3 regions of the Dyella thiooxydans genome follow, and region 3 is predicted to be linked to each of the others. Evidence: predicted binding sites of a transcription regulator. Region 3 holds the regulator's gene; each other region holds the start of a gene.
What was found. Region 3 encodes HrcA, which represses chaperone genes, less so after heat shock. Its sites were predicted from a motif close to TTNGCACTCNNNNNNNNNGAGTGCNAA; they were not measured.
Positions count from the first base shown of each region.

Region 1: a site for HrcA is predicted at 8,016-8,042, ahead of ATSB10_RS10655 (LD-carboxypeptidase). Genes of this name have one in related genera too.
Region 2: a site for HrcA is predicted at 5,948-5,974, ahead of rpoH (RNA polymerase sigma factor RpoH). Genes of this name have one in related genera too.

Region 1 is NZ_CP014841.1:2,313,587-2,323,199, forward strand. It holds gene ATSB10_RS10605 (PilT/PilU family type 4a pilus ATPase) at 1-174, opposite strand, end outside; gene ATSB10_RS10610 (type IV pilus twitching motility protein PilT) at 268-1,305, opposite strand; gene proC (pyrroline-5-carboxylate reductase) at 1,570-2,388, shown strand; gene ATSB10_RS10620 (YggT family protein) at 2,405-2,980, shown strand; gene ATSB10_RS10625 (potassium channel beta subunit family protein) at 3,001-3,969, opposite strand; gene ATSB10_RS10630 (phosphatidylglycerophosphatase A family protein) at 4,020-4,544, opposite strand; gene thiL (thiamine-phosphate kinase) at 4,541-5,533, opposite strand; gene ATSB10_RS10640 (GNAT family N-acetyltransferase) at 5,533-6,102, opposite strand; gene nusB (transcription antitermination factor NusB) at 6,102-6,548, opposite strand; gene ribH (6,7-dimethyl-8-ribityllumazine synthase) at 6,548-7,009, opposite strand; gene ATSB10_RS10655 (LD-carboxypeptidase) at 7,094-8,005, opposite strand; gene ribBA (bifunctional 3,4-dihydroxy-2-butanone-4-phosphate synthase/GTP cyclohydrolase II) at 8,175-9,266, opposite strand; gene ATSB10_RS10665 (riboflavin synthase) at 9,417-9,613, opposite strand, start outside.
Region 2 is NZ_CP014841.1:2,697,973-2,707,585, reverse strand. It holds gene trxA (thioredoxin TrxA) at 1-191, opposite strand, end outside; gene ATSB10_RS12335 (DEAD/DEAH box helicase) at 618-2,348, shown strand; gene ftsE (cell division ATP-binding protein FtsE) at 2,453-3,130, shown strand; gene ftsX (permease-like cell division protein FtsX) at 3,127-4,107, shown strand; gene ATSB10_RS12320 (response regulator) at 4,256-5,101, shown strand; gene ung (uracil-DNA glycosylase) at 5,098-5,844, shown strand; gene rpoH (RNA polymerase sigma factor RpoH) at 6,002-6,865, shown strand; gene tal (transaldolase) at 6,943-7,896, opposite strand; gene ATSB10_RS12300 (primosomal protein N') at 7,962-9,613, opposite strand, start outside.
Region 3 is NZ_CP014841.1:1,191,349-1,200,961, forward strand. It holds gene carA (glutamine-hydrolyzing carbamoyl-phosphate synthase small subunit) at 1-1,063, opposite strand, end outside; gene ATSB10_RS05525 (2OG-Fe(II) oxygenase) at 1,279-1,974, shown strand; gene dapB (4-hydroxy-tetrahydrodipicolinate reductase) at 2,018-2,830, opposite strand; gene dnaJ (molecular chaperone DnaJ) at 2,883-4,004, opposite strand; gene dnaK (molecular chaperone DnaK) at 4,136-6,055, opposite strand; gene grpE (nucleotide exchange factor GrpE) at 6,202-6,723, opposite strand; gene hrcA (heat-inducible transcriptional repressor HrcA) at 6,805-7,866, opposite strand; gene recN (DNA repair protein RecN) at 8,008-9,613, shown strand, end outside.

The sequences.
Region 1 (9,613 bases), 1.1 Mb from region 3:
CATGATGTTCAGCACCATGTCGCGCGACTGCTGCGGGCTGAGCGGACTCTGGGTGATCGGCACGATCCGCCCCTGCACCTTCATCGAGGGGGCCACGCCGGCCGTGATGAACAGGTCCGAGGCCTTCTTGTGGACCATCAGCTTGAGGAACGAGGTGAAGTCGAAGTCGCTCATGGCGGGTCTCCTCCGGGAGACGATAGGGCTCGGTGCGGACGCTTGTGCAGGCGGCGGCAGTGGCGCGACGGGCGCCAGCCGGCCGTCGCCGGCTTACTTGAAGATGTCCTTGTTCTTGGCGTAGGTCATCGCCTCCTGGCGCGCCACCAGGCCACGCTTGACCAGGTCCTGCAGGTTCTGGTCGAGCGTCTGCATGCCGTACTGCTGGCCGGTCTGGATCGACGAATACATCTGCGCGACCTTGTCCTCGCGGATCAGGTTGCGGATGGCCGGGATGCCCACCATGATCTCGTGCGCCGCGATGCGGCCGCCGCCGACCTTCTTCATCAGCGACTGCGAGATCACCGCGCGCAGCGACTCGGAAAGCATCGAACGCACCATCGGCTTTTCGCCGGCGGGGAACACGTCGATGATGCGGTCCACCGTCTTGGCCGCCGAACTGGTGTGCAGCGTGCCGAACACCAGGTGACCGGTTTCCGCGGCGGTCAGCGCCAAGCGGATGGTCTCCAGGTCGCGCAGCTCGCCGACCAGGATGTAGTCCGGATCCTCGCGCAGCGCCGAGCGCAGCGCCTCGTTGAAGCCGTGCGTGTCGCGATGCACCTCGCGCTGGTTGACCAGGCACTTCTGCGAGGTGTGCACGAACTCGATCGGGTCCTCGATCGTGAGCATGTGCCCGTATTCGGTCTTGTTGATGTGGTCGACCATCGCCGCCAGCGTGGTGGACTTGCCCGAGCCGGTCGGCCCGGTCACCAGGATCAGGCCCTGCGGCTGCTCGATCAGCTCGCGGAAGATCTTCGGGCAACCGAGGTCCTCCAGCGTCAGCACCTCGGAGGGAATCGTACGGAACACCGCGCCGGCGCCGCGATTCTGGTTGAACGCATTGACGCGGAAACGCGCCAGGCCGGGAATCTCGAACGAGAAGTCGGTCTCGTAGAACTCTTCGTAATCGCGGCGCTGCTTGTCCGACATGATGTCGTAGATCAGCGAGTGCACCTGCTTGTGCTCGAGCGCCGGGATGTTGATGCGGCGCACGTCGCCGTCGACCCGGATCATCGGCGGCAGGCCCGCCGACAGGTGCAGGTCAGATGCCTTGTTCTTCACCGAGAAGGCGAGCAGTTCGGCGATATCCATCGGGTGTTTCCCCCTCAAAACCGATCGTCTGGAATGACAGCAGTACAGGGTGGACGATGCGGCGGCCTCATGCCCCGGACGCTCCTCGCAGCCATTTGCCGCGCAGCGCCGACAGCCTGAAGCAACCCCGGACTTCCCCCATCCGCAGCGGCTCGATACTACTCGCCGCGTGGCCGCCGCGACCAGCCCCGGACGGCGGTTTTGCAACGCATGCACGGACAGGTGCGCTAAGGTAACCGGCTGACGATCTGCAAAGGAGCGAACATGACACGCATCGCCTTCATCGGTGGCGGCAACATGGCCCGCAGCCTCATCGGCGGCCTGATCCGGACCGGCGTGGCCGCCTCCTCGATCGCCGTCTCCGACCCGCAGGCCGAGGGGCGCCAGGCGCTGGCGCGCGAGTTCGGGGTGGCGGCCTATGCCGAGAACCGGCTGGCCGCCGCCGACGCCGAGGTGGTGCTGCTGGCGGTCAAGCCGCAGATCATGCCGGCGATCCGCGAGGAGCTGCGCGAAGTGTTCCAGCGCCAGCGCCCGCTGCTGATCTCGATCGCCGCCGGCGTGCGGATCGACCAGCTCGAGCGCTGGTTCGGCGCCCTGCCGATCGTGCGCTGCATGCCCAACACCCCCGCCCTGATCGGCGCCGGCGCCACCGGCTTGTGCGCCAATGCCCGGGTCAGTCCGCCGCAGCGCGCGCAGGCGCAACACATCCTGGACGCCGCCGGCCTGACCCGCTGGGTCGACGACGAGGCGCTGATGGACACGGTGACCGGCATCGCCGGCTCGGCCCCGGCCTACTTCTTCGCCCTGGTCGAGGCGCTGGAGGATGCCGCGGTGGCCCAGGGCATGGACCGCGACACCGCCCGCGCGCTGGCCGCGCAGACCTGCCTGGGGGCCGGACGCATGCTGACCGAAAGCGGCGAGTCCCCGGCCGAGCTGCGGCGCCGGGTCACCTCGCCGAACGGCACCACCCAGGCGGCGCTGGAGAGCTTCGCGCGGGACAATCTCGCCGGTATCGTGGCGCATGCCGTGGCCGCCGCTACCCGTCGTGGCGGCGAGCTGGCGGCGGAACTGGACAAGACCTGAGCCCGGAACGACCCAAGTGACCTACCTGCTCAACGCCCTCTCGGTGATCCTCCAGCTGGCTTTCAGCCTGGTGGCCACGCTGTTCGTGCTGCGCCTGCTGGCCGAGGCGTCCCGTGCCGACTTCCACAACCCGCTCAGCCAGTTCCTGTACAAGGCGACCAACCCGGTGCTGGCGCCGGTCCGCCGGGTGATCCCGAACTGGCGACGGATCAACCTCGCCGCCATGCTGCTGGCGTGGCTGGTGATGGTGCTGGAACGCGCGGCCCTGTTCGCCCTGATGGGTGTGGCGCCGCACATCGCCGGCCTGCTGCTGCTGGGCGCCGCCGACCTGATCGACTTCGTGCTGCTGTTCTACCTGGTGCTGATCTTCGGCTGGTCGCTGCTGAGCATGCTGCAGGTCGATCCGTACCAGCCGCTGATGCGCTTGGCCGCGGCCATCGTGGAGCCGCTGCTGCGGCCGCTGCGCGGCAAGCTCACCGCCGGCACGCTCGATTTCTCGCCGATGGTGGTGATGCTGGTGCTGATCGTGGCCCGGATCCTTTTAGCCCGGCCGCTGATCGATCTCGGCACGGCGCTGGCACTGGGCGGCTGACGCCCCCCCCCGGAAGGCGCTCAGGCCACCGCCGCCTCGATCCGCCGGCGGGTCTCCTCATCGAGGCCAGGCAGCAGATCCAGCGCGTCGAGGTTGTGCGTCAGCTGCTCCGGCTTGCTAGCACCCAGCAGCACGGTGGAGACGTGCGGGTTGGCCAGGCACCAGGCCAGCGCCAGCTGGGCCATCGACACGCCCAGCTCCTGCGCGATCGGCTCGATCCGCTGCGCCCGCGCCACCCGGCCGCGTCCCTTGTCCAGCAGTTCGTCGCGCAGCCACTCGTAGCCCGGCTGGTTCAACCGGGCGTCGTCGGGCACGCCGTCGCGATACTTGCCGGTGAGCAGGCCCGAGGCCAGCGGCGACCAGATGGTGGTACCCATGCCGTACTTCTCGTACAGCGACGCGTATTCCTGCTCGACCCGCTCGCGATGCAGCAGGTTGTACTGCGGCTGCTCGACCACCGGCTCGGCCATGTGCTGCGCCCGCGCGATGCGATGGGCCTGTTCGATCGCCTCGGCCGGCCACTCGCTGGTACCCCAGTACAGCACCTTGCCCTGGCGCACCAGCAGGTCCATCGCCGCCACGGTCTCGTCGATCGGCGTCTCCGGGTCCGGACGGTGGCAGAAGTACAGGTCCAGGTAGTCCACCTTCAGCCGCGCCAGTGCCTGATGACAGGCCTCGATCACGTGCTTGCGCGACAGGCCGCGCTGGGTCGGCTTCGGATCCGTCGTCGCGCCGAAGTACACCTTGCTCGACACGCAGTAGCTGTCGCGTGGGAAGCGCAGGTCGGCCAGCACGTCGCCCATCAGCTCCTCGGCGTCACCGGCATTGTAGGTTTCGGCGTTGTCGAAGAAATTCACGCCGCGGTCGTGGGCCAGCGCCAGCAGCTCGCGCGCCTGCGAGCGGCCGACCTGGCGACCGAAGGTGACCCAGGCGCCAAACGAGAATGCGGACAGTTTCAGGCCGGTGCAGCCCATGCGGCGGTATTGCATGACGTGTCTCCGTTGCGGCGATCAGGCCACCAAGGATGCCACCGGCGGCGTCAACGCCACGGCAGCGGGATGCCGGCCGTGCGCACCAGCAGCCACAGCGCCGCGGCGGCGAACAGGCCGGCGACCACATCGTCCACCATCACGCCGAGGCCACCCTTGAGCCGGCGATCGAGCCAGCCGATCGGCCACGGCTTGGCCACGTCGAACAGGCGGAACAGGGCGAAGCCGGCCAGCACCAGCCACCACGGTGCCAGCAGCGCCGGCGCGAGCGTGATCCACTGGCCGACGAACTCATCGATCACCAGCGCGCGGTGGTCGTCCACGCCCAGCTTGCGGCCGGCCACGTTGCAGGCCCAGATGCCCACCACGAACACGACGACGACCACCCAGGCGTAGACGGAAAGCGGCCACTGCCGCATCCACAGCCACGGCAGGATCGCCAGCAACGAGCCGGCCGTGCCTTGCGCCTTCGGCACCAGGCCGGAGCCGAAGCCGCAGGCGATCCAGCCGGCGGGTGAGGCGATGAGCTCGCGGCGCTGCGCCGGCGTGAGGGTCTTGCGATCCAGGGCGATCATGGGCGGGCGGTCTCGTCCGGAAAATGGTCCCAGCCGGTACGGGTGGGCATCAGCCACTGGCCATCGATCCCGCGCACGCGCACGCCGGTACCTTCGACGATGCGACCGATGCGGGTGGCACCGCAGCCGAGCCGGGCCAGGTCGGCCTGCACCTCACCGGCCCGCGCCGGTGGCACGGCAAAGCACAGTTCGTAGTCGTCCCCGCCGGACAAGGCGAAATCGCAGGCTTCAGCCGCATCGCAACAGCCCAGCAAGGCGGAGGACAGCGGCAGCAGGGCCGCGTCGACCTCGGCACCCACGCCGCTGGCCGTGCAGACGTGAGCCAGGTCGGCAAGCAGGCCATCGGACACATCGATGCAGGCACTGGCCCGACCACGCAGGGCGAGGCCGGCGGCGACCCGTGGCTCGGGGCGATTCAGCCTGGCCCGCAACCCGGCGCGGCGCTTCTCCTCGTCGGAATCCGCAGCCGAAGCCAGCCGTTGCAGGCCAGCGGCCGCATCACCCAGCGTACCGGTGACGAACACCAGGTCGCCCGCGCGCGCGCCGTCGCGTCGCAACGCCTGCCCCGGCGGCACGAAGCCGTGCACCGCCACCGACAACGCGAACGGCCCACGCGTGGTATCGCCCCCGACCAGCGCCACGCGATGCATGCGTGCGAGCTGCGAGAAGCCCTCGGCGAGCCCGTCGACCAGGTCCTGCTGCGCGTCGGCGGGCTGGGCCGGCAGGGTCAGGGCGAGCAGCGCCCAGGCCGGTGTGGCGCCCATCGCGGCCAGATCGGAGAGGTTGACCGCCAGCGCCTTCCAGCCGATATCAGCCGGCGCCGTGCCGCGCGGGAAATGCACCCCTTCGACCAGGGTGTCGATCGCCACCGCCAGCTCCTGTCCGGCCGGCACGGCCAGCAGCGCGGCGTCATCGCCGATCCCCAGCCGCACGTCGTCGCGCGCCTGCGCGGTCAGCGCCTGCAGGCGGTCGATCAGGCGGAATTCCATCAGCGCGCGCCCGGGGCCGGCACGTCGCGCGCGAACACGCCGATCGGCGCGTCGTTGAACATGGTGTCGTACCAGTGCCGGAAGCCGCCCTTTTCCGCCACGCGGATCGAGGCGGGGTTGTCCGGCGAAATGATGCAGACGTCACGATGCGGACCGAAGTGCGCATCGCCCCACGCGGTGACCGCCGCCAGCGCCTCGCTGGCATAACCGCGACCGTGGAAGGCCGGTGCCATCACCCAGCCGAGTTCGGGCATGCCGTCCAGCGCCGGCTCGATGTCGCGCTGGAAGTCGGCGTAGCCGAGGTCCCCGATGAACCATCCGGTCGCCTTGTCCTCGATCGCCCAGTAGCCGTAGCCGAGCATCGGCCACATGCCGCCGTAACGCAGCAGGCGGAACCAGACGTCCTGCCGGGTCGCCGGCTTGCCGCCGATGCAGCGGTAGACGGCCGGATCGGACCAGATCGCGTGGAGCGCCTCCAGATCGTCGATCCGGTGCTGGCGCAGTCGCAGGCGCGGCGTCTCGAGCAGCGGCGCCGACGGAGCCGAGCCGAGCACGAGCACGCCACGCATCAGCCGCGCTTCTCCACCGCGCGCAGCTGCGCGGCCAGCTTGTCCAGCACGCCGTTGACGTAGCTGTGGCCGTGATCGGCGCCGAAACGCTTGGTGACCTCGATCGCCTCGTTGATCACCACGCGGTACGGCACGTCCGGGCGATGCGCCAGCTCGTAGGCGGCCAGGCGCAGCGCAGCGCGCTCGATCGGATCGACCTGCGCCACCTCGCGGTCCAGGTGCGGGCGCAGGCTGGCGTCGAGCTGCTCGACGTTGGCCTCCACGCCGTGCAGCAGATCCTCGAAGTACTCGAGGTCGGCCACCTCCATGTCCTGCTCGTGACGGAACTGCTCGATCACCGCGTTCATGTGGCTGCCCGAGATCTGCCAGGCGTACAGCGCCTGCAGGGCACGCCGGCGCGCACGCGAGCGCGCGCTGGCGTCGATGCCCGAACCCTGCGCGGCCATCACAGCTGCCCGTACAGGTTGACCATCTCCAGCGCGGCCAGCGCCGCGTCGGCGCCCTTGTTGCCCGCCTTGGTGCCGGAGCGCTCGATGGCCTGCTCGATGGAGTCGGTGGTCAGCACGCCGAAGGCGACCGGCACGCCGGTATCCATGCCCGCCTTGGCCAGGCCCTTGGCGCATTCGCCGGCGACGTAGTCGAAGTGCGGGGTGGCCCCACGGATCACCGCGCCCAGCGCGATCACCGCGGCGTACTTGCCGGAGGCGGCGGCCTTCTGCGCAGCGAACGGGATTTCCCAGGCGCCGGGCACGCGGATCAGCTCGATGTTGTCGTCCTTCACGCAATGGCGCACCAGCGCGTCGCGCGCGCCGGCCACCAGCGGCTCCACCACGAAGCCGTTGAAGCGGCCCGCGACGATGGCGAAGCGGCCCTTGGGCGTGGCGAAGTTGCCTTCGATGGTTTTCATGCAGTCGTCCTCGGTGGGCGCGCGGCCCGGGGCAGACCGCGCATTTTACGGGTTTGCAGCGCCCCCCGCTCGCAGCGGGGTGGCTCAGCCGTGATGGGGATAGCCGGTAAAGCCCAGCCGGGCGGCCGGGCCGTCAACCCGCAGGCGTGCCGGCGCACCGAACGGCAGGGTCAGCTGGCCGGTGCCGTGGCCGTGCGGCAGGCCGTCGATCACCGGAATGCCGGCCACGGCACGCAGCTGGTCGAACGCGGCGTCCAGGGTGTAGCCGTTGTCGCGCGGACCCGGCCGGCAATCGCTGAAGCGCCCCAGCAGCAGCGCCCGCTGGCGGCCGAGCACGCCGGACAGGTACAGCTGGTAGAGCAGCCGCTCGATCCGGAACGGCGGCTCGCCGACGTCCTCGATGAACAGGATGCCGTCGTCGATCCGCGGGAAATACGGCGTGCCGAGCAGGCTGCACAGCACGGCCAGGTTGCCGCCCCACAGCGTGCCCTCGACCTCCATCAGAGCATCGCCCGTGCAGGCCCAGGTCACCTCGGCCGACGGCGCGGACAGCACGCGGCGAAACTGCGCCAGGGTGGCGGCGTCCTCCCGTTCGGCGCCCAGGTCGGCCAGCAGCGGGCCGGAAAACGTGGCCAGCCCGCAGCGCGCATGCAGCGCCAGCTGGATTGCGGTGAAGTCGCTGTGCCCGACCATCGCCAGCGCGCTGCCGCCCAGCCGCTCGCGCAGTGCGTCGTAATGGAGGTGCTCAAGCAGTCGCGCCGCGCCGTAGCCGCCACGGGTGACCAGGGCGATGTCCGGCAAGGTGTCCGCATCGGCCAGCGCGTTGAGGTCCGCCACGCGCTCGGCATCGCTGCCGGCGAAGCGCAGCATCGCCCGCCCCAGCACCGCCTCGTTCTCCACCGCGTAGCCGGCCGCGCGCAGGCGCGCCACGCCGCGGGTCATCGCGGCGGGGTCGGCGGCGTAGCCGGAGGGGGCGATCAGGCGGATGCGGGGCATGGCTTTGAGGCTAGGAGTGAGGGAAGAGGAGTGAGAAGTGAGAGTGGAGCATGGGCATGCGGAGTGTCAGGGAGAGGGCCGGCAGCGGTCCACCGTGTGGTGTCGGACGACGTCGCGAGTCTGCCTTCTCTCACTCCTCACTCCTCACTCCTCTCCACTCACTTCTCGCTCACACGTACTCGACCACTTCCAGCCCGAAGCCGCCCAGGCCGACCAGCTTGCGCGGCGTGCCGATCACCCTCAGCCGGTGCACGCCAAGGTCCGCCATGATCTGCGCGCCCAGCCCGAGCTGTCGCCACTGGTTGTGCTGCGCGTCCTCGGCGCTGATCGTGGCCGGCTGGCCCTTGAGTCGCGCCAGCAGCGCCTCTGGGGTGTCCTCGCCGGACAGCACCAGCAGCACGCCGCGACCCTCGTCACCGATCCGGCGCAGCGCGGCGGTGACCGTGAGGCCGAGGTCGTCGCGGGTCAGATGCAGCACGTCGGACAAGGTGTTGCGTACGTGCACGCGCGAGAGCACCGGGGCACCGTCGTCCACCGTGCCCTTGACCAGGGCGAAGTGCAGGCCGCGGCGGATCGCGTCGCGGTAGGCGATCAGCCGGAACGCGCCGAACTCGGTGTCGACGTCCTCCTCGTGCACGCGCTCGACGGTCTTCTCGGTTTCCAGCCGGTAGCGGATCAGGTCGGCGATGGTGCCGATCTTCAGGCCGTGCTTCTGCGCGAAGACCTCCAGCTCGGGGCGACGCGCCATCGAGCCGTCCTCGTGCAGGATCTCGATCAGCACCGAGGCCGGCTCCAGCCCGGCCAGCGCGGCCAGGTCGCAGCCCGCCTCGGTGTGGCCGGCGCGGGTGAGCACGCCGCCCGGCTGGGCGGTGAGAGGGAACACGTGGCCGGGCTGGGACAGGTCCTGCGGCTTCGCGTCGGACTTCACCGCCACCTGGATGGTGCGCGCGCGGTCATGCGCCGAGATGCCGGTGGTGACGCCCTCGGCCGCCTCGATCGAGACGGTGAAGTTGGTGTGGTAAGGCGAGGTGTTGTCGCTGACCATCGGCTTGAGGCCGAGCTGGCGCGTGCGCTGCTCGGTGAGCGTGAGGCACAGCAGGCCGCGCGCCTCGCGCACCATGAAGTTGACGTCCTCCGGCCGCACCATCTGCGCGGCCATGACGATGTCGCCCTCGTTCTCGCGGTCCTCGTCGTCGAGGATCACGACCATGCGGCCGGCGCGGATGTCTTCGAGGATCTCGGGGATGGTGTTGAAGCTCATGGGGCGGAACCTTGGAAATGGGGATTGAGCGGGGGCGAGGAGCGAGTAGTGAGGAGTGAGAAGTGAGGAGTGAGAGAGGGCAAAGCCGGAGCGCACCCATGCTTTCTCTCACTTCTCACTCCTCTCCACTCACTCCTCGCTCCTCGGCCCTCAGGCAAAACCGTGCTGCTTGAGGAAGTTGACGTCGATGCCGGACGCCTGGGAGCCACCGATCAGCCGCTCGACGTAGCGCGCGATCACGTCCACCTCGATGTTCACCGCGTCGCCGACCCGGCGCGCGTGGAAAGCCGTGTGCTCGACCGTATGCGGGATCAGGTTCACGCCGAAGCGCGCCCCGCTCACCTCGT
Region 2 (9,613 bases), 1.5 Mb from region 3:
TTCTGGTCAATGTTCAGCTTGACCACGCGCAGCTTGCCTTCGTACTGCCTGGCCAGCTCGTCCAGCACCGGCGCGATGGCCTTGCACGGGCCGCACCATTCGGCCCAGAAATCCAGCAGGACGGGGGTGTCGGACTTGAGCACTTCCTGCTCGAAAGCGGCGTCGCTGACGTGGGTAATGAGATCGCTCACCGGGGGTTCTCCGAGGGTAGACGGTGGGGTGAGGGCGACCGCGCGGCCTGCATCGGCTACACTGGGGCGCCCATGAAGCGCGGGTCGTTCCGTAATGGGGAAGCTGGATCGCCGTTGCGGCGCATTTCCATTCCAGCCTAACTCGGGGCGCGATTCAAGCGATTCAAGGCACCGGCCAGCGGGTGGTTCCGTTGACATAGGCAAGGGTCTGGCCTCGACCGCCCATCCTTGCCTATGCCAGCGGAGCTGCCGGCCCGGGCCACCCCACGCCGGCGCCCGCCATGGTGCGCAACGGCGCTGCGCGCACCTCAGGTCCGCCCGGCGCCCGCGCCTCCCTCCCGCGCCGTACCACCACCTGTCCCAAGGCCATGCGGCGGCGGGACCGGGCTGGCGCCCCGCGCCGCCCGCCAGAGACTGCTACCCGACATGTCCGAAACCGTTCTCACCGATACCTTCTTCACCAATTTCGATCTGCATCCGCTGCTCAAGCAGGGCCTGGACGAAGCCGGCTTCACCCGCTGCACGCCGATCCAGGAGCTGACCCTGCCGGTCGCCCTGTCCGGCCGCGACGTCGCCGGCCAGGCGCAGACCGGCACCGGCAAGACCTGCGCCTTCCTGGTCGCCATGATGAACCGCCTGCTGACCCAGCCGGCCGCGGCGGACCGCAAGGATTCCGACCCGCGCGCGCTGGTGATCGCGCCGACCCGCGAGCTGGCGATCCAGATCGACAAGGACGCCCGCTCGATCGGCAAGCACACCGGCCTGCGCACCGCGCTGATCTACGGCGGCGTCGACTACGACAAGCAGCGCCAGCAGCTGAAGGACGGCTGCGACATCATCATCGCCACCCCCGGCCGCCTGCTCGACTACTACAAGCAGAACGTGTTCGGCCTGGGCAGCGTTGAGGTGATGGTGATCGACGAGGCCGACCGCATGTTCGACCTCGGCTTCATCAAGGACGTGCGCTACATCTTCCGCCGCCTGCCGTCGCGCGAGCAGCGCCAGGTGCTGCTGTTCTCCGCCACGCTGAGCCACCGCGTGCTGGAGCTGGCCTACGAGCACATGCACGAGGCCGAGAAGCTGGTGGTGGAGACCGACAACGTCACCGCCGACCGCGTGCGCCAGGTCGTCTACTTCCCGGCCAAGGAAGAGAAGATGCCGCTGCTGCTCAACCTGCTTGAGCGCACGCAGGCCGAGCGCAGCATCGTGTTCGTCAACACCAAGGCCGCGGCCGAGCGCATCACCGACCGGCTCAAGCGCCAGGGCTACCGCGTCGGCGCGCTGTCCGGTGACGTGCCGCAGCTGAAGCGCCAGAAGCTGCTGCAGAGGTTCCAGGACAGCCAGCTTGACATCTTGGTGTGCACCGACGTGGCCGCCCGTGGCCTGCACATCCCGGCGGTCAGCCATGTGTTCAACTACGACCTGCCGCAGGACGCCGAGGACTACGTGCACCGCATCGGGCGTACGGCGCGCCTGGGTGCCGAAGGCGACGCGATCAGCTTCGCCTGCGACCTGTACGCGATGAGCCTGCCGGACATCGAGACCTACATCGGCCAGAAGATCCCGGTGGCCACGGTGGAGCCGGAGCTGCTGGTGATGCCCAAGCCGAAGGAAGTCGACGCCCAGTTCGCCGCCGATGCCGCGGCCGACAGCGCTGCGTTCGGCGATCGGGTGGAGTCGCGAGACGGTGACAAGCGGTCTTCGCAGAACGGCCGTGGTGGCCGTCGCGAGGGTGGTCGCGGCGAGAGCCGCGGGCCGCGTCCGCCGCGGCAGGCACGGCCGGCAGTCGAGGCGCCGGTCGCGGACGAAGTGCAGGCCCCGGCCGATGCCCAGCCGGCCACCGCTCCGGACGGCACGCCGACCGATGCCAACGGTGCGCCGCGCAAGCGTCGGCGCCGGCGCGGAGGCCGCAACCGGCGTCGCGATGGCGAGGCAGCGGGAGCCGAAGCCGTGCCGGCCGCGGCGACTTCGAAGCCGGGCGCCGGCGGTCATGCCGAGCGCGGCAACCGTCGTCCGCCGCGCGAGCGGCACGGCAACGAATCCACGCCCCGCCCGTCGCGCCAGGTGGCGCTGCAGTCGGGAGTGGCAAGCGAGACGCCGTCGCAGAAGAAGCCCGGCTTTTTCCGGCGCCTGACCCGGTTGTTCACTGGCCGCTGAGCGCAGGATGCAGGAGGGCCACTCCGGTTGTCCGGGGTGGCCCAACTTGCGTTGCGCATCCCGTATCCTTGCTGCTTGGTGGGACGGCAACGTCGGGGAATGCGGTGATCCGCTTTGACCAGGTAAGCAAGCGTTACGAAAGCGGCCACGAGGCCATATCGCAGTTGTCATTCGAGGTGGGCGACGGCGAGATGGCCTTCGTTACCGGGCACTCCGGTGCCGGCAAGAGCACTCTGCTCAAGCTGCTGGCACTGATCGAGCGTCCGTCCCACGGGCAGATCCATCTCGATGGCCAGAACCTGGGCAAGGTCGGCCGCGGGGGGATCCCGAAGCTGCGCCGACGCATCGGCATGGTGTTCCAGGATCACCGGCTGCTGATGGATCGCACCGTTTTCGACAACGTCGAGCTGCCGCTGGTGATCGGTGGGCTGGCACCGGCCGAACGCGCCAAGCGCGTGCGTGCCTCGCTGGAAAAGGTCGGCTTGCTGGCCTACGAGCGCCAGTTGCCCGACACGCTCTCCACTGGCGAGCAACAGCGCGTGGGCATTGCCCGGGCCATCGTGGCGCGCCCTGCGCTGCTGATTGCCGACGAGCCGACCGGTAACCTCGATCCGCAACTGGCAGTGGAGATCATGGGGCTGTTCGCCGAATTCCAGCAGGTCGGCACGACCGTGCTGGTGGCCAGCCATGACCTGCCGCTGATCAAGCGGATGAAAAAGCGGGTAGTCGTGCTCGACCACGGTCGTCTGGTGGCTGACGTGCCTGCGCAGGAGGTGCTGTGAGCGGTCGTCCCGACGTCGCGGCCGAGGCCGCCGTACGCGATGCGCGCAGCCGACGCAGCGAAGCCCGCCGCGTCGGAGGCTGGGCCGAGCACCATCGCTGGAGCGCTTCGGCGAGCCTGCGCCGATTGCTCGGTCGTCCTTTCGGCACCCTGATGACAGTCACCGTGATCGGCCTGGCGCTGGCTCTGCCACTGGCCTTCTATCTCCTGCTCGGCAACGTGCAGCGGATGGGCGATGCGATGGGGCAACGGCAGGCGGTCAGCGTGTTCCTCAAGCCCGGGCAGGGCGAGTCGGTTGCGCAACTGCTGGCCAAGGATATCGGCGAACGGGCGGATGTCGCCGGGGTGGTGGTCAAGACCCCGCAGCAGGGGATGGACGAACTGGCCGCGATGCAGGGCTTCAGCGGCGCACTGCATGCGCTGGACGACAACCCACTGCCTTACGTCCTCGAGGTCATGCCCAAGGACGCGCTGGACGCCGGCGCGGTGCAGGATCTGGTCACCGCCCTGCGCGAACAGCGCGGTGTCGACATGGTGCAGGACAGCGGAAGCTGGCGTCAGAGGCTGGATGCCCTGCTGGGGTTGGGCAACCGCATCGTCGCCGTGCTCGCCCTGCTGCTCTCGCTGGCGGCCGTGCTGGTGGTGGGCAATACGGTGCGTGTGGATATCGCCGGGCGCGTCGATGAAATCGGCGTGCTGATGCTGGTTGGCGCCAGCCGGCCGTTCGTGCGGCGGCCTTACCTGTATGCGGGGATCTGGTATGGCTTGTTCGGCGGCGTCGTCGCATCGCTGGTGGCAGTGGCCATCGAGCTCTCGCTGGTGGCGCCCGTCGAGCGATTGAGCGCGGCCTATGCCGGCAAGCTCTCGATCGGCGGACTTCCGCTGTGGCTGCTGCTGGCCACGCCGGTCGCCGCAGCGCTGCTCGGCTGGGTCGGCGCGCGGTTGGTCAGCGCCTGGCAGCTGCGGAGGGTCGCCTGATGGTCGGGCGTCGCACTGCGGTGATGGCGGTCGCAGCCGGCCGGATCGTCGATGAGGCAGGATCGGTGGCTGCGACAACGGCGACGGGGGCGGAAAAGATCGTGAGTGGGAAGCTGTGGACGACGACCCGGTGGCGCGGAGTGTCCGCATGAATACCAGCATCAGCAGCCGCAGCATCGGCGAGGCGCCTCGCGTGCTCGTCGTCGACGGCTCCAAAGTGGTTCGCCAGCTGATCACCCGGGTTCTGGCCGCCGAGCTGCCGGCCGCCGAAGTGGTCGGATGTGCCACGGGTGAGGAAGCCCAGCGCGAACTGCAGTCCGGCGCCTTCGATTTCATCACCGTCGCCCTGCGCCTGCCCGACATGGATGGCCTGGAACTGGCGCGCTACGTGCGCGAGTCGGCACCGCAGGCCTACGTTCCGATCGTGGTGGTTTCCGGCGATGTCGACGACCGGTTGCATCGCCGGGCGCTCGGTGAACACGTGACCGACTATTTCGACAAGTCGCTGGGTTTTCCCGCCCTGGGAGCCTTCATCCGCGGCTATGTCAGTCCGGAGGCCTCGGCCACGGGTACCGTGCTTTACGTGGAAGACAGCCGTGTCGTGGCCCTGGCGACCCGCCGCATGATGGAGCGCTGCGGGCTGACCGTGCGCCACGTGGTCAGCGTGGAGGATGCAATCGCGCTGCTCGAGGCCGACCGGGAATTGGGCTGGGTCGGGGCGGACGTCGTGCTTACCGATGTCAGTCTCAAGGGCAAGCTCACGGGCGGCGATCTGCTCGAGCACATCCGCACCGAGTTCGGCTACGGCAAGGGGCGCCTGCCCGTGCTGGTGATGACCGGTGACGAGAATCCCGCCAACCAGGCCGCCCTGCTCAAGGCGGGCGCCAACGATCTGGTCGAGAAGCCGGTCGAGGAAAGCCTGCTGATCACGAAACTGCTGTTCCAGCTGCGCGTAGCCCAGCACATGCGCTCGCTGAACGATCCTTCGACATGAGCGGTGACCGCGTGCGCCTGGAGCCGGGTTGGAAAGCCCGTATCGGCGACTATCTGGAGCGGCCCGAGATGCAGGCGCTGGCGGCGTTCCTGAGGGAGGAAAAGCGCGCCGGGAAGGTGATCTATCCCCCGGGGCCGGAGATCTTCGCGGCGTTTGACCACACCCCGTTCGACACGGTGCGGGTGGTGATCCTTGGCCAGGATCCGTATCACGGCCCCGGGCAGGCCCACGGCCTGTGCTTCTCGGTGCGTCCCGGAGTGCGGATCCCGCCGTCGCTGGACAACATCTTCAAGGAGATCGGTCGCGACCTCGGGCTGCCGCGGCCGGATCATGGCTGCCTGACCCCGTGGGCCGATCGCGGGGTGCTGCTGCTCAATGCGGTCCTTACGGTCGAGCGCGGCGTGGCCGGTTCGCATCAGGGCAAGGGTTGGGAAGGTTTCACCGACGCCGCGATCGATGCCCTCAACCGGGAGCGCGACGGGCTGGTGTTCATGCTCTGGGGCAGCTACGCCCAGCGCAAGGGGCGGCTGATCGATACCCGGCGCCATCGCGTGCTGACCGCGGTACACCCCTCCCCGCTGTCCGCGCATCGCGGATTCATCGGCTGCGGGCACTTTTCCGCCGCCAACGCCTGGCTGGACGAGCACGGCCTGGCTCCGATCGACTGGTCGCTGCCGCCGAGGGCGCAGCTGGAGGCGGCGAGCCCGGCTTCACGGGCGGCGAACGCGCACCGTGCAGAATGAGGGGTTCACACGGCCGCTGGACAACGCGCTCAATTTTCTGTACTATTTGGTACATTAAGTCGACGCGGTGATCGGTTCGCCGCGCCGGAACTTTGCGGTGGCTTTAGCACTCCAATGATGCGAGTGCTAAGCTGCCCCTCATCAGGAGGTTCCGTCCATGTCCCAAGCTTTGGTCACCGCCAACATCCCGGTTCCCAGCGTCGTCGGCAGCCTGGATGCCTACATCTCGGCGGTGCACCGCATCCCGGTGCTCAGCCAGGAAGAGGAGCAGGCGCTTTCGCGTCGCTACCTCGAGGAAAACGACCTGTCGTCCGCCCGCAAGCTGGTGATGTCGCACCTGCGTTTCGTCGTGCACGTGGCCCGCGGCTACAGTGGCTACGGCCTGCAGCTGGGTGATCTGATCCAGGAAGGCAACATCGGCCTGATGAAGGCGGTGAAGCGTTTCGATCCGGACCAGGGCGTGCGCCTGGTCAGCTTCGCCGTGCACTGGATCCGTGCCGAGATGCACGAATTCATCCTGAAGAACTGGCGCATCGTGAAGGTCGCCACCACCAAGGCGCAGCGCAAACTGTTCTTCAACCTGCGCAAGAGCAAGAAGCGCCTGGGCTGGATGAACGCCGAGGAAGTGCGGACGGTGGCGAAGGATCTCGGCGTGCCCGAGGCCACGGTGCGCGAAATGGAGTCGCGCCTGTCCGGTCGCGACGTGGGCTTCGAGGCCCCGGTCGATGCCGACGAGGACGCCAAGCCGGCGCCGGCTGCGTTCCTGGTCGACGACGGTGCCGATCCCTACGACACGGTCTCCGATGCAGACCAGTCCGACAACGAACTCGAGACGCTCTCCGCGGCACTGGAGAAGCTGGACGACCGTTCGCGCGACATCATCCAGCGCCGCTGGCTGAATGATGAAAAGGCCACGCTGCAGGATCTGGCTGACGAGTACGGTGTATCGGCCGAGCGCATCCGCCAGGTCGAGGCAAATGCGATGAAGAAGATGCGTGGGCTGTTCGCCGCCGCAGCCTGACCGGTTTCGGCTCAGCCACGATGGAAAGAAAAACGGCCCCTCGGGGCCGTTTTTCGTTGGACGCCCGGGGCGCGTCTTCAGAGCTTGGCGGTAAGCAGCTTTTCCAGCTTGAGCTGATCGGCGGCGAACTTGCGGATGCCGTCAGCCAGCTTGTCCGTGGCCATGGGGTCCTCGTTGTGGCCCCAACGGAAAGCCGGTTCGCTGAGGGGATCGGGCGGCGTTGCCTTTTGCCCGTCGTCCTCGAGTGCGCGCGGCAGGGGATCGTGGCAGGAGTCGAGCTTCTCCAGCAGCTCCGGGCTGATGGTGAGCCGGTCGCAGCCGGCCAGCGCGCGGATCTGCCCGGTGTTGCGGAAGCTGGCGCCCATCACCACCGTCTCGAAACCGTGGCGCTTGTACCAGTCGTAGATGCGCCGCACCGACTTCACGCCGGGGTCTTCGTGCGGCTCGAAGTCGTTCGCGTCGGTGTTGGCGACGTACCAGTCGTAGATACGGCCGACGAACGGCGAGATCAGGAACACCCCGGCCTCGGCGCAGGCCACCGCCTGTTCGAACGAGAACAGCAGGGTCAGGTTGCACTGGATGCCGCGGCGCTCCAGTTGCTCGGCGGCGCGGATGCCGGCCCAGGTGGATGCGACCTTGATCAGGATCCGGTCGCGCTTCACCCCGGCATCTTCGTACAGGCCGATCAGCCGCTCGGCCTTGGCGATGGTTGCGTCGGTATCGAAGGACAGGCGTGCGTCCACCTCGGTGGAAACGCGGCCCGGCACCAGATCCAGGATCTTGCGCCCTACCGCGACGGCGAGGTGGTCGCCGGCATCGGCAATCTGCTGCTCGCGGTCGTTTCCGCGCCCCTTGGCGAACGCCACGGCTTCGTCGAGCAGGGAAGCGTAGGCCAGGATGCTGGCGGCCTTGAGCAGCAGCGAGGGATTGGTCGTGGCGTCGACCGGCTTGTAGCGGGCGATGGCCTCGATGTCACCGGTGTCGGCAACCACGGTGGTGTACTGGCGAAGTTGTTCGAGCTGCGATGCCATGGGGCCTCCTTCAGGTGGACCTGAAATTATAAGGCCCGCTGGTCGTTCTGCCGTGAGGGCAAGGTTCAGTAGAGGTCGATGGGGTCGACGTCCAGCGACCAGCGTACCCGCCGCGATGACGGCAGGGCGCCGAGCTGGAGCCGCCACGGCCGTGCGACCGAATGCAGCCGGGCACGACTGGAGGATTCCAGCAGCAATTGGCCGCGATGCCGGCCAGCACGCAACGGCATCGGCGCCGGCATCGGCCCGGCCAGTTGGACTTCCGGATCGTTCGGCAGCGCCGCGGCCGCAGCGGCCAGGAAGGTGTCCACGTCGGCGCGATGGTGCGCGTCGGCGCGGAGCAGGATCTGATGGCTGCAAGGAGGCAGTTGCACCGCCTCGCGCTCGGCCAGCAGGGTTTCCGCCGCCGTTCCGTAGCCCGAGGCGAGCAGGGTGCGCAGCAACGGATGCTCGGGATGATGGGTCTGCAGCAGCACGCGACCGGTGCGATCGGCCCGCCCCGCCCGCCCGGCGACCTGCACGAGCAGTTGGGCGAGCCGTTCGCCGGCCCGGAAATCCACGCTGTGCAACCCTTCGTCGATGCTGACGATGGCGACCAGCGTCAGCCGGGGAAGGTCGTGCCCCTTGGCCAGCATCTGCGTACCGACCAGGATCGCCGGGCCGTCCTGCCGCAGCTCGTCCAGCAGATGCTCGAAGGCATCGCGGCGGCGGGTGGTCTCCCGGTCGATGCGCCTGACCGGCACCTCGGGGAACAGCGCGCCGAGCGCCTCCTCCAGTCGCTCGGTGCCGTGGCCCTGAGGCCAGAGCGCACCGGCGCCACAGGCGGGGCAGTGCGACGGCACTGGCGCGTGCCGGTCGCAATGGTGACATCGCAACTGCCGTTGCCCGGCATGCAGTGTCATCGGGCGTTCGCAGCGCGGGCAGTCGGCGTGCCAGCCACAGGCGTGACAGAGGAGGACCGGTGCATAGCCGCGACGATTGCGGAATACCAGCACTTGCTCGCCCCGTGCCACCGTCTCGCTCACCGCAGCGAGCAACGCGGGCGACAGCCCATGGTCCAGATACTGCGCGCGCACGTCGACGATCTGCACCTGCGGCGTGGGCCGCGCGGCGCCAGGTCGGGTACGAAGACGCAGCGTCCGGAAGCGCCCGCTGGCGGCGTTGGCCAGCGTCTCCAGCGAGGGCGTGGCGCTGCCCAGCACGATCGGCACGCCTAGCTCTCGGGCACGGACCAATGCCAGGTCACGCGCATGGTAACGGAAGCCTTCCTGCTGCTTGTAGGAGGCGTCATGTTCCTCGTCGACCAGGATCAGGCCGGCGCGCGGCAGCGGAGCGAACACCGCCGAACGGGTGCCCAGCACCACCTTGGCCTCGCCGCTGCGCGCGCGCAGCCACGCCCGCGCCCGATCGCCCTCGGCCAGGTTCGAGTGCAGCACCTCGACCGGCACGCCCAGGCGCTCGCGCAGCCGGCGCAGGGTCTGCGGCGCCAGGCCGATCTCCGGCACCAGCAGCAGGCTCTGCCGGCCTTCGGCGAGTGCCTGTTCGATCAATGCCAGGTACACCTCGGTCTTGCCGCTGCCGGTGACGCCATCGAGGAGGAACGGCTGGAAACGTCCGAAGGCCTCACCGACGGCAGTCACCGCATCGCGCTGCTCCGCGCTCAGCGGCAGGGATGTTGGCGGTTGTCGTCGGGGTGGTGCAGCTGGCGGGGGGCAGC
Region 3 (9,613 bases):
GGCTGGCTTCCGGGTGGCCCTGGAAGCAGAACGCCGGGCGGTCGGTGAGCGCGAAGCCCTGCAGCGAACCGTCGAACAGCGAAGTATGGGTGACGCGGGCGTTGGCCGGCAGCGTGGCCGGATCCACCGCGAAGCCGTGGTTCTGGCTGGTGATCAGCACGCGGCCGTCGTCGTGGTCCTTCACCGGGTGGTTCGCGCCGTGGTGGCCGAACTTCATCTTCAGCGTCTTCGCGCCGAGCGCCAGGCCCATGATCTGGTGCCCGAGGCAAATGCCGAACAGCGGCACCTTGGCATCCAGCAGCTCGCGCGTGGCGGCGATGGCGTAGTCGCAGGCCGCCGGGTCGCCGGGGCCGTTGGAGAGGAACACGCCGTCCGGCTGCATCGCCAGCACCTCGGCGGCCGGGGTCTGCGCCGGCACCACGGTGATGTCGCAGCCCTGCTCGGCCAGCAGGCGCAGGATGTTGCGCTTCACGCCGAAGTCGTAGGCCACCACCTTGAAGCGCTTCTCCGGGTGGTTGAACGCGGTGCGGTCCAGGTCGTAGGTGCCCTCGTTCCACTCGTAGTGGGCGGTGGTGCTGACCACCTTGGCCAGGTCCATGCCATTCAGGCCGGGGAAGCCCCTGGCCGCGGCGATGGCCGCGTCGGCATCGATCGATTCGCCCGCCACGATGCAGCCACCCAGCGTGCCCTTGTCGCGCAGGATGCGCGTGAGGCGGCGGGTGTCGATGCCGGCGATAGCCACGATGCCGTGGCGCCGGAGGTAGTCGGGCAGGCTCTCCTGGTTGCGCCAGTTGCTGGGACGGCGCGGCACGTCGCGGACGATCAGCCCGGCGGCGTGCACGGCGGCGGACTCCTCGTCCTCGACGTTGCAGCCAGTGTTGCCGATGTGGGGGTAGGTCAGCGTGACGAGCTGCCGGGCGTAGGAGGGATCGGTGAGGATCTCCTGGTAACCGGTCATGGCGGTGTTGAACACCACCTCGCCGACGGTCTGGCCGGTGGCACCCACGGCGTGGCCGTGGAACACGCTGCCGTCTTCGAGGGCTAGCAGAGCAGGAATAAGCATGGGGAGGCCGCCTTTAGGTGCAGCAAAGCCCGCAAGCCGCGATCAAGCTGGCTTGTGGACCTTAGGTCGTGGATGGACTGGGCGGATCGAAATGATAGGCCGCGACAGCTTTCCTGTCCACGACTTCAGGTGAACGGAGAGCCAGGCAGGGCAAGTGAAGACGCCTCGCGGAGCGCTACACTTGCGCGTCCGCCCCTCGTGGAAGCCATCACCCGATGAATGCCGTCGTGCTGCTCGATCCTGCCCGCCTGGACCGTCCCGATACGGAGGTGAAGCTCGAGCCGTTCCCGTTCATGGTTGCCCACGGCCAGCTTCCCGACGAAGCCCGCAGCGACCTCGATCGCGATTTCCCGAAATACACCAGCGCAGGATTCTTTCCCTACGACCCCGCGGACTGCGGACCGACCATCAACACCCTGGTCGAGCACCTGACTGCCCCCTCGTTCGCCAGCGCCGTGGGTCGTCGGCTGGGCATCGAGAACCTGGGCGACTATCCGACGCTGGTGACGATCTGCCGCTCGCTCAACAAGCGCCATGGCACCATCCACACCGACAGCCGCTCCAAGATCGCCACCGCCCTGCTCTACCTCAACCCGAAGTGGCCGGACACCAGCGACGGCTGCCTGCGCTTCCTGCATCGCATCGACAATATCGACGACGTGGTCGTGCCGGAACTGAAGCCGCTGTACGGCGAGTTCGCCGTATTCAAGCGCTGCGACAACTCCTTCCATGGGCACCTGCCGTACGAGGGGGAGCGTCGCGTCATCCAGATCGCATGGCTTACCAGCGAAGAGGAAAAGATGCGCAAGACCAAGCGCGGCAAGTTCTCGCGCTCGTTCAAGAAGATCTTCGGCCGACTGGACACCCGCTTTGGCGCCGGCCGCGCCCGCGACGCCGCGCACCGCGACTGACCCCGGTCGGAGCGGTTCGCGCATCGGGTGCGCGAACGCGGCGTCAGCCGCCGCTTCGCTCGGCGAGCATCGCATCCAGGTCGTAGCTGCCCGGTGGCTTCCCGGCGAGCCAGTGTGCGGCCTCGATCGCCCCTCGCGCGAAGATGCCACGGTCGGTGGCGCGGTGCGCAAGCTCCAATCGCTCGCCCTGCCCGATCAGCATGGCGGTGTGCTCGCCGACGATGTCGCCACCGCGAATCACGGCAAAGCCGATCTCGCCCGGCTCGCGGGGTCCCGTACGACCTTCTCGCGAAAACACGGCCCGTTCGCCGAGCGCGACGCCCCGCCCGGCAGCAGCGGCCTCGCCCAACAGCAGAGCAGTGCCGGAGGGAGCATCCTCCTTGCGGTTGTGGTGGGCCTCGAGGATCTCCAGGTCCCACTCGGCAAGCGCGGCAGCAGCCTGCCGCAGCAGTCGCGAGAGCACCGCCACGCCGAGACTGAAATTCGCCGAGCGCAGCAGCGCCAGGCGCCCGGCCGCTTTCGCCAGTCCCGCCTCGAGTGCATCACCCACGCCGGTCGTGCCGACCACCAATGCCGCACCGCTGTCCAGACAGTATTGGAGGGCCGCCTGCAGACCCTCGGGGCCGCTGAAATCGATCACCACGTCGGGAGTGGACACGCTGGCCCAATCATGCGTGAAGCGAAGCTGGCTGCCGGGCGCAACCGGCGCGCCCATTTCCTGGGCGTCAGCTGCCGTGATTGCCGCAACGAGGTCGAACCGGCGATCCCGTCGCAGCAGGTCGACGAGCACGCGCCCCATGCGTCCGGTGGCCCCATTGACCGCGACACGAACAACCTCACCCATGATCCGCTCCATCAGACGAAACCCTCAGGATATCCATCATGCCCGACCGGGCACGACCGGCAGCTCAGGAGGTAACCCGCGACCAGAACTGCTTGACCCCGTCGACCCAGGTCTTGGCACGCGGCATGTGCTTTCCGGCATCGCCCGCGGCGAAGCTGGCCTCCAATTGCTCAAGCAGTTCACGCTGCTCCTTGGTCAACCGCACCGGGGTCTCGACCACCACCCGGCAGATCAGATCGCCGTGCCGGCCGCTGCGTACCGACTTCACGCCGCGGCCGCGCAGGCGGAACTGCTGGCCGGTCTGCGTCTCCGGCGGGATGGTGACCGGCACCTCGCCCTCCAGCGTGGGTACGGCCAGTTCCGCACCGAGCGCGGCCTGGGAGAAGCGGATCGGCACCTCGCAGTGAAGATCGTTGCCGTCGCGCTGGAAGATCGCGTGCTCGCGTACGCGCACTTCCACGTAGAGGTCGCCGGATTCGGCACCGGCCGGCCCCGCCTCGCCCTGCCCGGCCAGGCGGATTCGGTCGCCGGTATCCACGCCAGCCGGAATGCGCACGGACAGCTTGCGGGTCTCTTCCAGCCGCCCCTCACCATGGCAGTGCCGGCAGGGCTTTTCGATCGCCTGGCCGCTGCCGCCGCAGTGCGGGCATGCCTGCTGGATCGAGAAGATGCCGTTCTGCATGCGTACGCGACCATGGCCGTGACAGGTCTTGCAGGTGACCGTCTTGCCGTCGGCCGAGCCCGAACCATTGCAGTGGTGGCAGTTCACCTGGGTGGGAATCTCGATGGTGCGCTCGATGCCGAACACCGCCTCCTCGAGATCCAGCTCCATGATGTAGCGCAGGTCGGCGCCGCGGCGGGCACGCCCACGGCCACCGCCGAAGATGTCGCCAAAGATATCGCCGAAGATGTCGCCCATGTCGCCGAAGCCGGCGCCACCACCACGGCCGCCCATGCCGCCTTCGAACGCCGCGTGACCGTGCTGGTCGTACATCGCGCGCTTCTGCGCGTCGGCCAGTACCTCGTAGGCCTCCTTGGCCTCCTTGAACTTCTCCTGCGCCCCGGGATCGTCGGGATTGCGGTCCGGGTGGTACTTCATGGCCAGGCGGCGGAAGGACTTCTTCAGCTCCACCTCGGTGACGCTGCGCTCCACGCCCAGCACTTCGTAGTAGTCACGCTTGCTCATTCATCACACCCGAAACTCGATCACTTCCCCAACGCCGGGCAGGCTGCCGGCGCCCTTCCAAGCAAACAGCCCGCGCCGGCTTTCGGCGCGGCGCGGGCTGGTTTTCCGTCGATGTCGTCGACGGACGTCGCTTACTTGTTGTCGCCGTCCTTGACCTCGGTGAACTCGGCGTCGACCACGTCGTCCGGCTGCGCCGAGCCGCCGCCCGGCGCCGACTGGGCACCCGCGTCGCCGCCCGACTGGGCGGCGGCATACAGCGCCTGGGCGACCTGCTCGAGCTTCTCGACCTTCGCCTCGATCGCCGCCTTGTCGTCACCGTCCTTGACCTTCTCCAGATCGGACAGCGCACCCTCGATGGTCGACAGCTGCTCGGCCGGCACCTTGCCGCCATGCTCCTTCAGCGCACTGCGCGTGGCATGCACCAGCTGGTCGGCCTTGTTGCGGGCGGCGACGAGCTCGTGGAACTTCTTGTCCTCTTCCTTGTTCGCCTCGGCGTCGGCAACCATGCGCGCGATCTCTTCCTCGGACAGGCCCGAGCCGGCCTTGATCTCGATGCGCTGCTCCTTGCCGGTCTTCTTGTCCTTGGCCGACACGTGCAGGATGCCGTTGGCGTCGATGTCGAAGGTCACCTCGATCTGCGGCATGCCGCGCGGCGCCGGCTCGATGCCCTGCAGGTCGAACTTGCCCAGCGACTTGTTCGCGCTGGCGCGCTCGCGCTCGCCCTGCAGCACGTGCACGGTGACCGCTGTCTGGTTGTCGTCGGCGGTTGAGAACACCTGCGAGGCCTTGGTCGGCACCGTGGTGTTCTTCTCGATCAACTTGGTCATCACGCCGCCCATGGTCTCGATGCCCAGCGACAGCGGGGTCACGTCCAGCAGCAGCACGTCCTTGACCGAACCGCCCAGCACGCCGCCCTGGATCGCCGCGCCGACGGCAACGGCCTCGTCCGGGTTGACGTCCTTGCGCGGCTCCTTGCCGAAGAAGTCCTTCACCGACTCCTGCACCTTGGGCATGCGGGTCTGGCCACCGACGAGGATCACCTCGTTGATGTCGGACACGCGCAGACCGGCGTCGTTGAGCGCGGTGCGGCACGGCTCGATGGTGCGCTTGACCAGGTCCTCGACCAGCGCTTCCAGCTTGGCGCGGGTCAGCTTGATGTTCAGGTGCTTCGGACCGGAGGCATCGGCCGTCACGTACGGCAGGTTGACCTCGGTCTGGTGGCTGGAGGACAGCTCGATCTTGGCGCGCTCGGCCGCATCCTTCAGGCGTTGCAGGGCCAGCGGATCCTTGCGCAGGTCGATGCCCTGGTCCTTCTGGAATTCCTCGACCAGATAGTCGATGACGCGCATGTCGAAGTCTTCGCCACCGAGGAAGGTGTCGCCGTTGGTGGCCAGCACCTCGAACTGCTTCTCGCCGTCGACTTCGGCGATCTCGATGATCGACACGTCGAAGGTGCCGCCGCCCAGGTCGTACACCGCGATCTTGCGGTCGCCGCCCTTCTTGTCCAGGCCGTAGGCCAGCGCGGCCGCGGTCGGCTCGTTGATGATGCGCTTGACGTCGAGGCCGGCGATCTTGCCGGCGTCCTTGGTCGCCTGGCGCTGACTGTCGTTGAAGTAGGCCGGGACCGTGATCACCGCCTCGGTGATGGTCTCGCCGAGATAGTCCTCGGCGGTCTTCTTCATCTTCATCAGCACCTTGGCGGAGATCTCCTGCGGCGCCATCTTCTTGCCGTCGGAGGTCTGCACCCAGGCGTCACCGTTGTCGTGCGCCACGATGCCGTAGGGGACGATGTCCAGGTCCTTCTGCACCTCGGCATCGGTGAACTTGCGGCCGATCAGGCGCTTCACCGCGTAGAAGGTGTTCTTCGGGTTGGTCACGCTCTGGCGCTTGGCCGAGGCACCGACCAGCACTTCGCCATCCTTGTTGAAGGCGACGATGGATGGCGTGGTGCGATCGCCTTCCGAATTCTCGATGACCTTGACCGAGGTGCCGTCCATGACGGCCACGCACGAGTTGGTCGTGCCCAGGTCGATGCCGATGATCTTGCCCATGTGTCTGCTCCGAAATTTTCTTGCGACCCCCGCGGCCGCGAACTGGTTTTCAGAATGGGGCCCGGACCTGGCGATTCAATGCCGATCGGGCCGCCCGATAGGTGTCTGGCTTGACGCAGGTCAATCGGCCAGCGTCAGGCGATGGCTCAATCCTGCGCGACGGCGACCAGCGCCGGCCGCAGCAGGCGGTCGTTCAACACGTAGCCCTTCTGCAGCACGCTCACCACCGTGCCCGGAGCCTTGTCCGGCGCGGCGACCATGCTGACCGCGTGATGGCGCTCCGGATCCAGCGGCTGCCCGACCGGGTCGACCTGCGCCATGCCGTTGGCTTCAGCCACCTTGAGCAAGGCCTTCAGTGTCAGGCTGATCCCTTCGCGGATCGCCGCCACGTCGCCCCCCTCCACGGCCAGGCCGCGTTCCAGGCTGTCGTAGACCGGCAGCAGGTCGTTGAGCAGCTTTTCGTTGGCGAAGCGACGCGCCTGCTCCAGGTCACGCTGCAGGCGGCGGCGCTGGTTCTCCAGGTCCGCCCGCTCGCGAAGCACGCTCTCGCGAAGCTCGGCGTTGCTGGCCTCCAGCTCGACGATGCGTGCCTGCAGCGCCGCCAGATCGTCGGCCTGGTCAGCCGTTTCCCGGCCCTGCTCCGGCGCCTGCGGATCGTTGTTTTGCATAATCCCACTCCAGCAGAAAACCCGGGCCGGCAAGGCTTGCCGACCCTCGAAACATGCGGGGAACCCCGCCTCCCGGGGCGTTTATGAGGTCGGCGCGGCCCGATTCAAGGCGTCGCTCAGCAGCCCGGCGGTCGCCTGCACCACCGGGATCACCCGCTCGTAGGCCATGCGCGTCGGCCCGATCACCCCCACCGCCCCCATCACCCGACCGTGGGCACCGTAGGTGGCGGTGACGACACTGCACCCATCCAGTGCGGTGAAGCCCGATTCCTCGCCGATGAACAAGCGCACGCCCGGCGCCCGGGCGCACATTTCCATGAGCTGCAGCAGCTCGTTCTTCTTCTGGAACGCCTCGAACAGCTCGCGCAAACGGTCCAGGTCGGCAAGCTCGGCATAGTTCATCAGATTGGTCTGGCCACTTACCAGCACGTCCTCGCCCTCGCCTGCGGGGGCGAACGAAGCGGCAGCGAGCTCGACCGAACTGGCCAGCAGCCGGTTGAGCTCGCTGCCGGCCTCGCGGATCTCGCGCAGCAGGTGGGCCCTGATGTCGTCCAGCCGCAGCCCGGCGAAATGAGCGTTGAGGTAGTTGGCCGCCTGCTCCAGCTCGCGATTGTCCAGCGGCTTGGCCAGGCGGACGATGCGGTTCTGCACCTGGTTGTCGGCGAACACCAGTACGACCAGCACCTGGGCGTCAGGTAGTGCCACGAAATCGATGTGGCGCAGCGGGAAGTCCCCTTGCTTGGGCACGGTGACCACGCCGGCGAAATGGGTCATCGCCGAGAGCAGCGAAGACACGTTGCCCAGCAAATCCCGCGTGGTGGCCGGTTGCGGCGGTAGCTCGCGCCTGAGCCGCGCCATGTCGTCCCGATGCAGTGGCTGGAGCTCGATCAGGCTGTCGACGAACAGACGCAAACCGCGCGGCGTGGGAATGCGCCCGGCCGAGGTGTGCGGCGAGGCGACCAGACCGGCTTCCTCCAGGTCCGCCATGATGTTGCGGATGGTCGCCGGACTGACGTCCAGGCCGGACGAGCGCGACAGCGTGCGCGAGCCGACCGGCTCGCCGTCGGACAGATACTGCGCGATCAACGACCGCAGCAAGCTGCGGGCGCGGGCGTCGAGTTCGTGGCCATGGTGCTGTCGCATGCGCTGTGGCAATCCTTGAGACGGGGAACAAATAAGGTGTGGCGAGCGGCTTTGCAAGCCGGAGCGTGTCCGGCGGCGGGGGGCCTCGCCCGTGTCGCCTGCCATCCCTACAATCCAGTCTCTTCCATCGAACCGTTTTCCATGCTCACTTCGCTCTACGTCCGACACTTCGCCGTCGTTGAAGAAGCCGAGATCGTCTTCGGCCCGGGGCTTACCGTGGTCAGCGGCGAAACCGGCGCCGGCAAATCGCTGATGGTCGATGCCCTGATGCTGTTGGCCGGTGCCCGCGCCGACAGCGGCATGGTGCGCGCCGGCGCGGACCGTGCGGAGCTGGCCGCGGAGTTCGACCTGACCGGACTTCCGGAGGCTCGGGCCTGGCTGGAGCGCGAGGAACTGGATGACGAAGGGCATTGCCAGCTGCGCCGGGTAATCCGCACCGAGGGCAGTTCGCGCGCATGGATCAACGGCCGCCCCGCCAATGCCAGCCAGCTCGGTGAGCTGGCCGCGCTGCTGGTGGAGATCCACGGCCAGCACGAGCACCAGGCGCTACTCTCTCGGGGGCACCAGCTCGCCCTCCTGGACGCTTACGCCGGGAACGAGGCTACCCTTGGCGAGGTTCGCTCGCTGGCCGCCGAATGGCGTGAGGTCGGCACCCGCATCCGCAAGCTCAGCGGCGGCGATGACCGCGACCGCCAGCTCGAGCTGCTTCGCCACGAAGTCGCCGAACTGGAGCAGTGGGCGCTGCCGCCGGAGGAACTGGCCGAGCTGGAGGCGTCGCACAAGCGTCTGTCCAATGCCGGCCGGCTGGCCGAGGGCGCGGCCGGGGTGGTCGACATGATCGACGGCGACAGCGAGTTCGCGCTGTGTCGCGTGCTGGGCCGCACGCAGGCCGAGCTGGCCCGGCTGGCGGCGATCGACGACCGGCTGCAGCCACTGCTGGAACTGGTCGAAAATGCCACGATCCAGCTCGGCGAGGCCGCCGACGACCTGGGGCGCTACGCGCAGGACGTCGATCTCGACCCCGAGCGCTTCACCCAGGTCGACACCCACCTGGCCCGGCTGCACGAACTGGGCCGTCGGCACCGTCTACCCGCGACCGACCTCCACGACAAGCTCGTCGCCCTGCGTGCCGAGCTGATGGAACTGGAGGGTGCGGGCGAAGCACTGGACGCGCTCGAAGCTCGCCGCGACAAACTGCAGCAGAAATACGCGAAAGCCGCCGACGTCCTCGGCGCCTCCCGCCGCGACGCGGCCACCCGCCTGGCGGCGGAGGTCGGTGTGCTGATGGGCGAGCTCGGCATGGCCGGCGGCACGCTGGCGATCGAACTGGAGCCGGCCGGTGGCGCGGATCCCGACCCACAGGGCCGCGAACGCTGCGAGTTGCTGGTCAGCGCCAACCCCGGACAACCGCCCCGGCCGCTACGCAAGGTGGCTTCCGGCGGCGAACTGGCGCGCATCAGCCTGGCGATCGAGGTGGCCACGCTGGGCAAGGACACCGTCGGCACGATGGTGTTCGACGAGGTGGACACGGGCATCGGTGGCGCCGTGGCCGAAGTGGTCGGCCAGAAACTGCGCTCGCTCGGCACCCTGCGCCAGGTTCTGTGCGTGACCCACCTGCCGCAGGTAGCGGCGCAGGGCCACGCCCATCTCCAAGTGAGCAAGCGCAGCGACGGCGAGACCACCGCCACCCTGATCAAGACGCTGGATGGGGCCGGTCGCCAGGCCGAGCTGGCGCGGATGCTTGGCG